2 regions of the Neptuniibacter sp. QD37_11 genome follow, and region 2 is predicted to be linked to the other one. Evidence: predicted binding sites of a transcription regulator. Region 2 holds the regulator's gene; the other holds the start of a gene.

Region 1 (4,424 bases), 1.2 Mb from region 2:
TCTTTTCACTAGAGAAATAAATCAACACATTTCGGCAGAAAATCACATCAAATTTACCCATCGACGAGTATTGCCCAAGCAGATTAATACTCTGAAATCTGACTTTTGATTTGATTTCCGGTTTTACTGCCCAACTACCATTAGGCGTTTCACGGAAATGCTGGGTTAGACGTTCTTGGGACAAGCCTCTGCCTATTGCCAGCATTTCGTATTCACCTCGACGTGCTTGCTCAAGCACTTGGGTAGAAATATCGGTAGCGATAATCTCTTCAGAAGCCAACTTACCAGGATTTTTTTTCTTAAATTCATCCAGCGTCATACTGATTGAATAAGGCTCCTGGCCAGTCGAACACGCAGCAGACCAAATTCTAATTTTGTTCGAGCCAATTCCCTGACTCAGCATTTCAGGAACGATACGATCACGCAAAATATCGAAAGGATGAACATCCCTAAACCATAAGGTTTCGTTAGTGGTCATCGCATCGATAACTTGTTCACGCAATCGTTTAGATGTAGGGCTTTGCAGTTTAGTAATGAGCTCTTTCAGCCCAGGGCAATTATTTTCCTGAACAATTTTTCCTAAACGACTTTGCACAAGATATTGCTTATGCTTTGCAAGCAATATCCCACTACTATCCTCAAGGAAGCGACTGAACAATTCAAAGTCAGCATCCGTGATCGTAAAATTTGATCTACCGGAAATACTCATGGAAAGAGTAACACCCCTACCTTGTGCCTTATTACTTTTCTACTTGCTGAATACGCTGTACGACAGCTGTAGCAAGATCATCCGGGTTAAACTTAGCAAGGAAGCCATCGGCTCCCACTTTTTTAACCATAGACACGTTGAAGCCACCCGACAAGGATGTATGCAAAACCACATGCATATTACTCATGCGTTCATCTTCACGGATCATAGATGTCAATGTATAGCCATCCATCTCTGGCATCTCGATATCAGAAATAATCATCAAGAAATGATTTGTCACATCCGTACCGCGATCTGCCATATCACGCAATAAGTCCCACGCCATTCGGCCATTATTGCAAGAGGTAACCTTAATCCCCAAGTTTTCCAAACTACGCTGCATCTGATTTCTAGCAACCGAAGAATCATCAACGATTAAAATTTGATAATCACGAGCCTTCTCACGCACAGTATCATCAGCAACATCTTTACTAACTTCTGTAGGCATTGGATAAAGGTCAGCAAGGATCTGTTCAACATCGAGAATTTCTATTAGTTTATTTTCATACTCAAAGATAGCGGTCAGGTAGTTCTCAACGCCGATCTCTGTTGGCGGAGCCATTATTTGATCCCATTGAGTATTCAATATGCGGTCAACCTTACGCACCAAGAAAGCAAGTGTTCGACGGTTATACTCAGCAACTATCAGGAAGCAATCCTGCCTTTGCTCCTGAGGAACGGTTTGACGCCCAACAGCTTCTGACAAATCCAAAACAGGAATCGTCTCGCCACGAATATGCGCCATACCTTTAATAGCAGAAGTCTGACGAGGCACCTCTGTAAGCTCGGGGCACTGCAATACTTCACGCACTTTAAAAACATTGATGCCGTATTGCTGCTCTGATTCCAAAGCAAACAATAGCAGCTCCAACCTGTTCTGCCCTACCATTTGGGTACGTAGGTTTACACTATCTAGGATACCTGACATGATCTAATAATCCCGTAGAGATTAAATCTATTCTGTTTGTACGCCGTTACATAAACATAATGTTAGTTACAACAACGTGAATAAGCATAATTTAACACGACTTTTCCTCCTAACCACTGTTCTTTTGGCCCCATTCGGCGCTATAGCAGCCGATCAAACCGAAAAATTAGAGCAGAAGGCGCTGCTTTTTCTGCAAGAACACTACAAAAAAGCCAAGCCAGATGCGCGTACTGAGATCAAACTTAACCCGATTAGCCGAAAAATCAAACTAAAAAACTGCCAACAACCCCTAGAATTTCAATCACCTAAGGGAAATGGAAGCAGAATCACCTTTAGAGCTAAGTGCCCATCTCCTATTTGGCAGCTATTTGTAACTGCACAAATTAAACTCTATGGAACAGCGGTAATCAGTAGCACCAGCCTGCCTCGAAACACTCCCCTTAGCTCTCAGCACCTACACCGCTCGGAAGTCGATATAACTAATCTGCGCTCAGCCTATTTTCTCCGTACTGAAGAAATTATAGGCTGGACTACGAAAAGAAGTATTGCAGCTGGCACAATTTTTACTGCACCCATGCTAAAACCACCGCTGGCCGTATCTAGAGGAAATGCCGTAATCATAGAAGCAAGACGTAGCGGTATATCAATTAGAGCTGCAGGAACAGCACTACAGGACGGCGCTATAGGCCAACAGATCAAAGTTAAAAATGATCGTTCTGGCAATATTGTTAAAGCTATGGTTATTGAGCCTGGGCTTGTTCGAACCCCATAACCTAAGGTAATCCGACATGGTGTCATCTACCTACAGCTGCTATACTCGCTTTATTAAAGAAAAAAATATTTTTTCTAAAGTTTCCAAATTAGCCGCCGATAAGCTGGTTCAGATACAAGTTTGAGGACGGAAAAATGATCAACGACATCACGGGCCTGTCATCGTCGCAGACGAATAGCACTCGTGCACGAGCAGGTGAAAGCAATGCAACCAAAACTGGTAGCAATGACGCCCCTGCGCAGTCTCCGTCCAGTAAAGGTGATACAGTTAAACTCAGCAATGCAGCTCAGACACTGCAGAATGTTGAAAAGCAATTGGCCAATGCACCTGATGTGGACAGCGAGCGTGTCGAGCGACTAAAACAAGAAATTGAAAGTGGCAGCTATCAAATCAATGCTGAACGTGTAGCAGAGAAGATGCTGAACTTCGATAGCCTATTGTAAGTTTCGCTATGACCGAACAACAACATATAGAACTGGATACCCTGCTCAAGCAGGGTATTTTGCTTTTAGAATCACTTAACACTATTTACGACAGAGAGCTTGAAGCTCTCAGTAGTAAAGATCTTGAGCAATTAAGTGATATCACCCAAGAAAAGATGGGCGTAATTAACAACTTCCATAACTTTACTTTGGAACGTGTCGCTCTATTAAAGTCTTTTGGCATTGAGATGGATTCAGAGGATTACTCAACTGCAGAAGACAATACCTCAGCAGCACAGCAGACCAACACACTTTATGCTGAAATTAAAAAGCACTTAAAGGAATTGCAGCATAAGAATAAGCGTAATGAACAAGCGATTTACCGTAATCAGCAAAACGTGAATCAACTACTCGCTATTGTTCGCGGTCATAAGAAGCAAGATCAGCTCTATGGCAAAGCTGGCGCCTCAAAACTATACAAAGCACAGAGCAGCTTAGGGAAAGCTTAAACTGCTCTAACCTTCTAGACCTAGTGACTCGATCAGAAAATCTCGCTAGAATTCCGAAAATTCGAAAAGCATGTCCCAGTAGCTCAGCTGGATAGAGCGGTCCCCTCCTAAGGGACAGGCCAGGGGTTCGAATCCTCTCTGGGACACCATTTCCCAATGACTTAGAGTTTACCGCAATAAGTTACCCAATGAGCCTTTAGGCAATAACGCAACATCATGGCTTAGGTAACGCTTCAACTGATGCTGCTTATCAAGCTCAATACCTTCTAAGCTAAAACGCTCCGAAAGCTTTAGATATCGCTGAACCATTTTTATACGCTCATCGCGCTTCTCTTTGCTATCTCTAGCCGTTTCTAAGAAGAGCTGAGCTAAATTTAACAATGCGTTTACATTGCTGGAATCATATTCGGTCGCTAAACCAAAATATTTGAGCGCCTGAGGCATCTTTCCTGATAAATAGTGTTTCACGCCTAAGCGATTCACTTTAATACTCATATCAGGATCGTGTTTCTTACCTGGCACTTTCTTCTGCTTCGCAACAGGCTCCAATATAGGCACAGCATCACCCATAACACTCAAAAGCTCTCGATCAAGATCTAAAGGTGTAGCCAGTTCTGAATTAATACGCTGAGCATCTCGCGTGGCCTTATTCGCAGCATCGGTATCACCTACCTGGTGGTACATCTCACTTTTCAGAAGAGCTGCGCGAACTTGTAGTTGTTCATCCCTCGGAAACGCCTGGTAAGCCTGCGAAATGGTATTTTCAAATTCATTGAAAAGCTCTATCGCCATTCCACCATCGGCATTCTTTGCTTCTAGGCGCTTTACATTTGCAAGACGAAGATAAGGATCAGGGGATTTATAACAGCTGCGCCGACCCAGGACGATTGACTTCTTATAAGCCCCACCCGCCATATCTAGTTGTTTCGTTTGCGTAGCTAAACGGCCCAACTCCATCTGTCGGGGGATACCCATAGGAGATTTCTGAGTCGCTTCAGCAACGGCCTCTCTTGCTTGATCCAAATCCCCTTCCTTCTCATGGGTC
Region 2 (4,424 bases):
CAGTCCCAAATTGACGTGCTAACAGGTGGCGGTGCTTCTAATCGAGACTTAGAGGGCGAGCTACAAAAGGCGCGAATGCAAATAGCGGAAGCTCAGGGTAAGCAGGAAAGTCAAAATTATGACGTTCCAGGTCAGGTTAATAAGCAGATAGAACAAGACGATGATCTGCGAACAATTTTGGCTTCGTTGAAACAAAGGCAAAAACAGAAAGCTAATACGGCTCATCAGAACTTTATGCAACAGCCCGCTGTTGATGATCCTGGGCTCGGTTTAGATCTGCAAAGTGAATTGTCTATGTCAGCTGCGCCTTCAAATGAAGGGGCCGAACATCTTATTCAGTCAATGCAGGACGAAATTGCGCAGCTTAAAAACCTACTAAGTCAGCAAGTTTTAGCCCAAGGTAATGTGCAAGCGTCTGCTCCTACAAAATCTCCATTGCAGAAAAAATTTGAATTGTTAGGTGTGAGTGAGAAATTATCTACGCATCTACTTTCTCATGTTGAATCAGGTTTGGCGCCGGATAAAGCATGGAAAAATGCGCTGACGCGCTTGTCGGATGCGATCCCTGTGATGGGTGAAGATTTTATCGAACGCGGTGGAATGATCGCTTTTGTCGGACCAACAGGTGTCGGAAAAACTACAACCATTGGTAAGCTTGCAGCGCGTCATGTACTGAAATACGGTAGCTCAAGTATGGCGTTGGTAACGACTGATACCTATCGAATTGCGGCACATGAACAGTTAAGAACCTTTGGGCGAATTCTTGACGTTCCGGTTCGAGTTGTTGATGAAAATAATAGTTTGGATGACGTTTTGCACTCTCTGCGAAACAAGAGATTAGTGCTGATAGATACTGCCGGATTGAATGCAAATGAGCCGCATAGTGAGGCTCAATTGGCCATGCTGGAGGGTGTAAGTTTGCGTCTTAAGAAGCTATTGGTCGTTTCTTGCAGCAGTCAACGCAGGGTTGTTGAACAGGCATTCAATGCTTATCAGGGGTTAGGCTTGAATGGTTGTGTGCTGAGTAAGATGGATGAATCGGGTAGCTTAGGTGAAGCTATTTCTTTGATCGTCGAAAAGCGTTTGCCTGTTTCCTACGTTACCGATGGACAGCGTATCCCTGATGATATTGATATTGCCAAAAAACATGAGTTGGTTAGTCGAGCTGTCATAACGGCTCAACGAGCTATAGAAGCAGAAAAGAAAATGTCTGCGCTCGATTCAATCTATAAAACGGGTTAATGGTGGGAATTAATAATGAATCAACATAAACCCGTTAAAGTAATTGCGGTAACCGGTGGTAAAGGCGGCGTTGGGAAAACTAACGTCTCGGTGAATTTGGCGTTAGCTTTAGGTGATCTAGGTCATAAATCTATCTTGATGGATGCTGATTTAGGTTTAGCAAACGTCGATGTGATGTTAGGTTTGCGTCCGAAAAAGAATATTGCTGATGTTCTGAATGGTGAATGTGGCCTAAAGGATATTATGCTGGACGTAGGCGAGCATCTAAAAATTGTACCGGCTTCATCTGGTACACAAGAGATGACAGCATTGTCACCGCATGAGCATGCAGAATTAATACATGCTTTTAATGAAGTGGCTGATGATACCGATGTTCTGATCATTGATACGGCAGCAGGTATTTCTGATTCGGTCGTGAGCTTTGTTAAAGCCGCACAAGAAGTTTTAGTAGTTGTTTGTGATGAACCCACCTCAATTACCGATGCTTATGCTTTAATTAAACTGTTAAATCGGGATTATAGGATGACCCGCTTCCGCGTTCTGGCCAATATGGTTCGAAGTGAGCAGGAAGGACGTAATATGTTTGGGAAGTTATTAACAGTTACTGATAGGTTTCTTGACGTGACCCTTCAATATGTAGGATCAATACCTTATGATGAAAATGTTCGTAAGGCGGTTCAACGTCAAGTGGCTGTTTTAAAAGCGTTTCCAAAGAGCAAAGTCTCCTTGGCATATCGTCAATTAGCGAATAAAGTAAATGGGTGGCCGGTTCAAACTGTGCCCCGAGGTCATTTAGAGTTTTTTGTTGAGCGGCTCGTTCAAGGAGTTCGCCCTTCGGACTAGCAAAGAGGCGGTATGTACAACCAGCTGCAATTACAAACGAGTGAAGAGCTAATTGAGCAGTATGCGCCGCTAGTTAAACGTATTGCACATCACTTGCTTGCTCGCTTGCCTGCGACTGTAATGCTGGATGATCTTATACAAGCAGGCATGATCGGTTTACTTGAAGCCGCAAGTAAATACGATGCTTCAAAAGGAGCGAGCTTTGAAACTTATGCAGGGATCCGCATTCGTGGCTCCATCATTGATGAAGTACGCCGTGGTGATTGGACGCCGCGTTCGGTACATCGAAATAGTCGTCGCGTAACAGAAGCTATTCAGCAGATAGAAGCTCGAACAGGACGCGATGCAACAGATTCAGAAGTGGCTAAAGAGATGGGGATTAGTGTTGCTGATTACCATAATTTGCTTAAGGATAGTTTGGATAGCAGACTCTTTAGTTTCGAGGAGATGATCAATCCTCAACATGAAGGTCCAGGGGAGTCTTTTGCTAACGATGATCCCGGTCCAAATCAAAATTTTGAGCGAGAAGCATTTTTAAAAGCGCTAAGTGCAGCTATAAATAACTTACCAGAACGGGAAAAGTTGGTGTTAGCGCTCTATTATGATGAAGAGCTCAATTTAAAAGAAATTGGTCAAGTTTTAGGTGTAAGTGAGTCTCGAGTTAGTCAGATCCACAGTCAAGCAGCGTTAAGGTTGCGTTCGCGACTAAGTGATTGGCAATAAAAAGGGTTGACCAGACTCAACGTAATTGCGGTAATTAAGTGTAGACTCAACAAGTTGCGTAGTTCTAACAGGAGGCCGTCTTGAATAAAGACATGAAAATTCTTGTAGTGGATGATTTCTCCACAATGAGACGAATTATTAAAAACCTATTGCGCGATCTGGGCATGACAAATGTTCAGGAAGCGGATGATGGTCAGACTGCACTGCCGATCCTTAAGCAAGGGGGAATTGATTTTCTGGTCACAGATTGGAATATGCCAGGAATGACCGGTATCGATCTTTTAAAAGAGGTTCGTTCTGATCCTAACTTAGCTCACATGCCAGTGCTTATGGTTACAGCAGAAGCTAAGAAAGAGCAGATTATTGCGGCGGCGCAAGCAGGGGTAAACGGTTATGTAGTTAAGCCATTTACTGCAGCAGTGCTGAAAGAAAAGATTGATAAGATCTTTGAACGCCTAGGATAAGAAATAGGGTCCGTTGTAATGATTGCAGGAACAGATAAAGGTGTAGGGCGCTTCGAAATGGAATTGCAGTTGAAGGCTCAGGAATTGGTTTCCGTCCTGAATGAAGGGAATCTCTCTGAAGCCATGGATCTGATCCAAGAACTCCATGAATTCAGACATAAGACCTTCTTTAGTGAAGTGGGTCATCTGACACGTGGCCTGCATGAAGCGATTAAAGCCTTTTCTTCAGAGCTAGGTACTAGCTTGGAATTGGATGATGAAGCAGCTCCTAAAGATGCGGATGCAGCTGATCGTCTCAATTATGTAATTGAAGTTACCGAAAAAAATGCACATGAAACCATGGACCGTGTCGATAAGGCGCTGGGTTTGGTTGATCGTTTAGATTCACAGAGTGAACGGTTTAAAGACCTATTGTCGCTAGTTGGTCAGTTAGAAAAAGAACACGACAATTTGAACGGCGTCTATGACCGTACATGTGCAGTAAAAGAAGAATCTGAAAAGACAATTGAAACTTTGCGGTCAGAGTTGACTGATATTGTGGTGTCTCAGAGCTATCAGGACATTACAGGGCAGCTAATCCGTCGTGTTATTAACTTGGTGACAAATGTAGAAACACACCTTGTTGGTTTGATGGAAATGGCTGCTCAGGTTGAAAAATTGTCGGGCATCGAGGTGCAAACCGCACCAGAAGATGACAAGCAGGATAATAAAAAGAATCCTATTCAGGCTGAGGGGCCGCAGGTCAACAAAGATAGTGCTGATGTAGTCAGTAACCAAGATGAAGTTGATGACCTGCTTTCCAGTCTGGGTTTTTAAGAGGAGCGCCGTATGAGTTTGGATGTGGATCAGGAGATTCTTGAGGATTTTCTTGTCGAAGCAGGTGAAATCCTTGAGCAATTATCTGAACAGTTAGTTGATCTGGAGCAGCGTCCAGATGACAGTGATCTGCTCAACGCAATATTTCGTGGCTTTCATACCGTAAAAGGTGGTGCAGGTTTCTTGCAACTTGAACCTATGGTTGATTGTTGCCATAACGCAGAAAATCTCTTTGATATGTTGAGAAATGGCGAAATCAAAGTTTCGCCAGAACTGATGGATGTAGTACTGCAGGCACTTGATACTGTAAACGTGATGTTTGATGCCGTAAGGGGC

What was found. Region 2 encodes FliA, which starts transcription of late flagellar genes. Its sites were predicted from a motif close to CTAAAGTTNNNNNNNNNNCNGCCGATA; they were not measured.
Region 1: a site for FliA is predicted at 2,523-2,549, ahead of flgM (flagellar biosynthesis anti-sigma factor FlgM). Genes of this name have one in related genera too.

The regions. Positions count from the first base shown of each region.
Region 1 covers NZ_CP180552.1:3,017,502-3,021,925, forward strand. Annotated here, with positions in the region: gene ACMXYT_RS14115 (CheR family methyltransferase) at 1-709, opposite strand, end outside; gene ACMXYT_RS14120 (chemotaxis protein CheV) at 741-1,676, opposite strand; gene flgA (flagellar basal body P-ring formation chaperone FlgA) at 1,753-2,448, shown strand; gene flgM (flagellar biosynthesis anti-sigma factor FlgM) at 2,583-2,891, shown strand; gene ACMXYT_RS14135 (flagella synthesis protein FlgN) at 2,900-3,379, shown strand; tRNA gene ACMXYT_RS14140 (tRNA-Arg) at 3,452-3,528, shown strand; gene ACMXYT_RS14145 (response regulator) at 3,548-4,424, opposite strand, start outside.
Region 2 covers NZ_CP180552.1:599,430-603,853, forward strand. Annotated here, with positions in the region: gene flhF (flagellar biosynthesis protein FlhF) at 1-1,242, shown strand, start outside; gene ACMXYT_RS02555 (MinD/ParA family protein) at 1,258-2,085, shown strand; gene ACMXYT_RS02560 (RNA polymerase sigma factor FliA) at 2,098-2,808, shown strand; gene cheY (chemotaxis response regulator CheY) at 2,889-3,272, shown strand; gene ACMXYT_RS02570 (protein phosphatase CheZ) at 3,291-4,088, shown strand; gene ACMXYT_RS02575 (chemotaxis protein CheA) at 4,101-4,424, shown strand, end outside.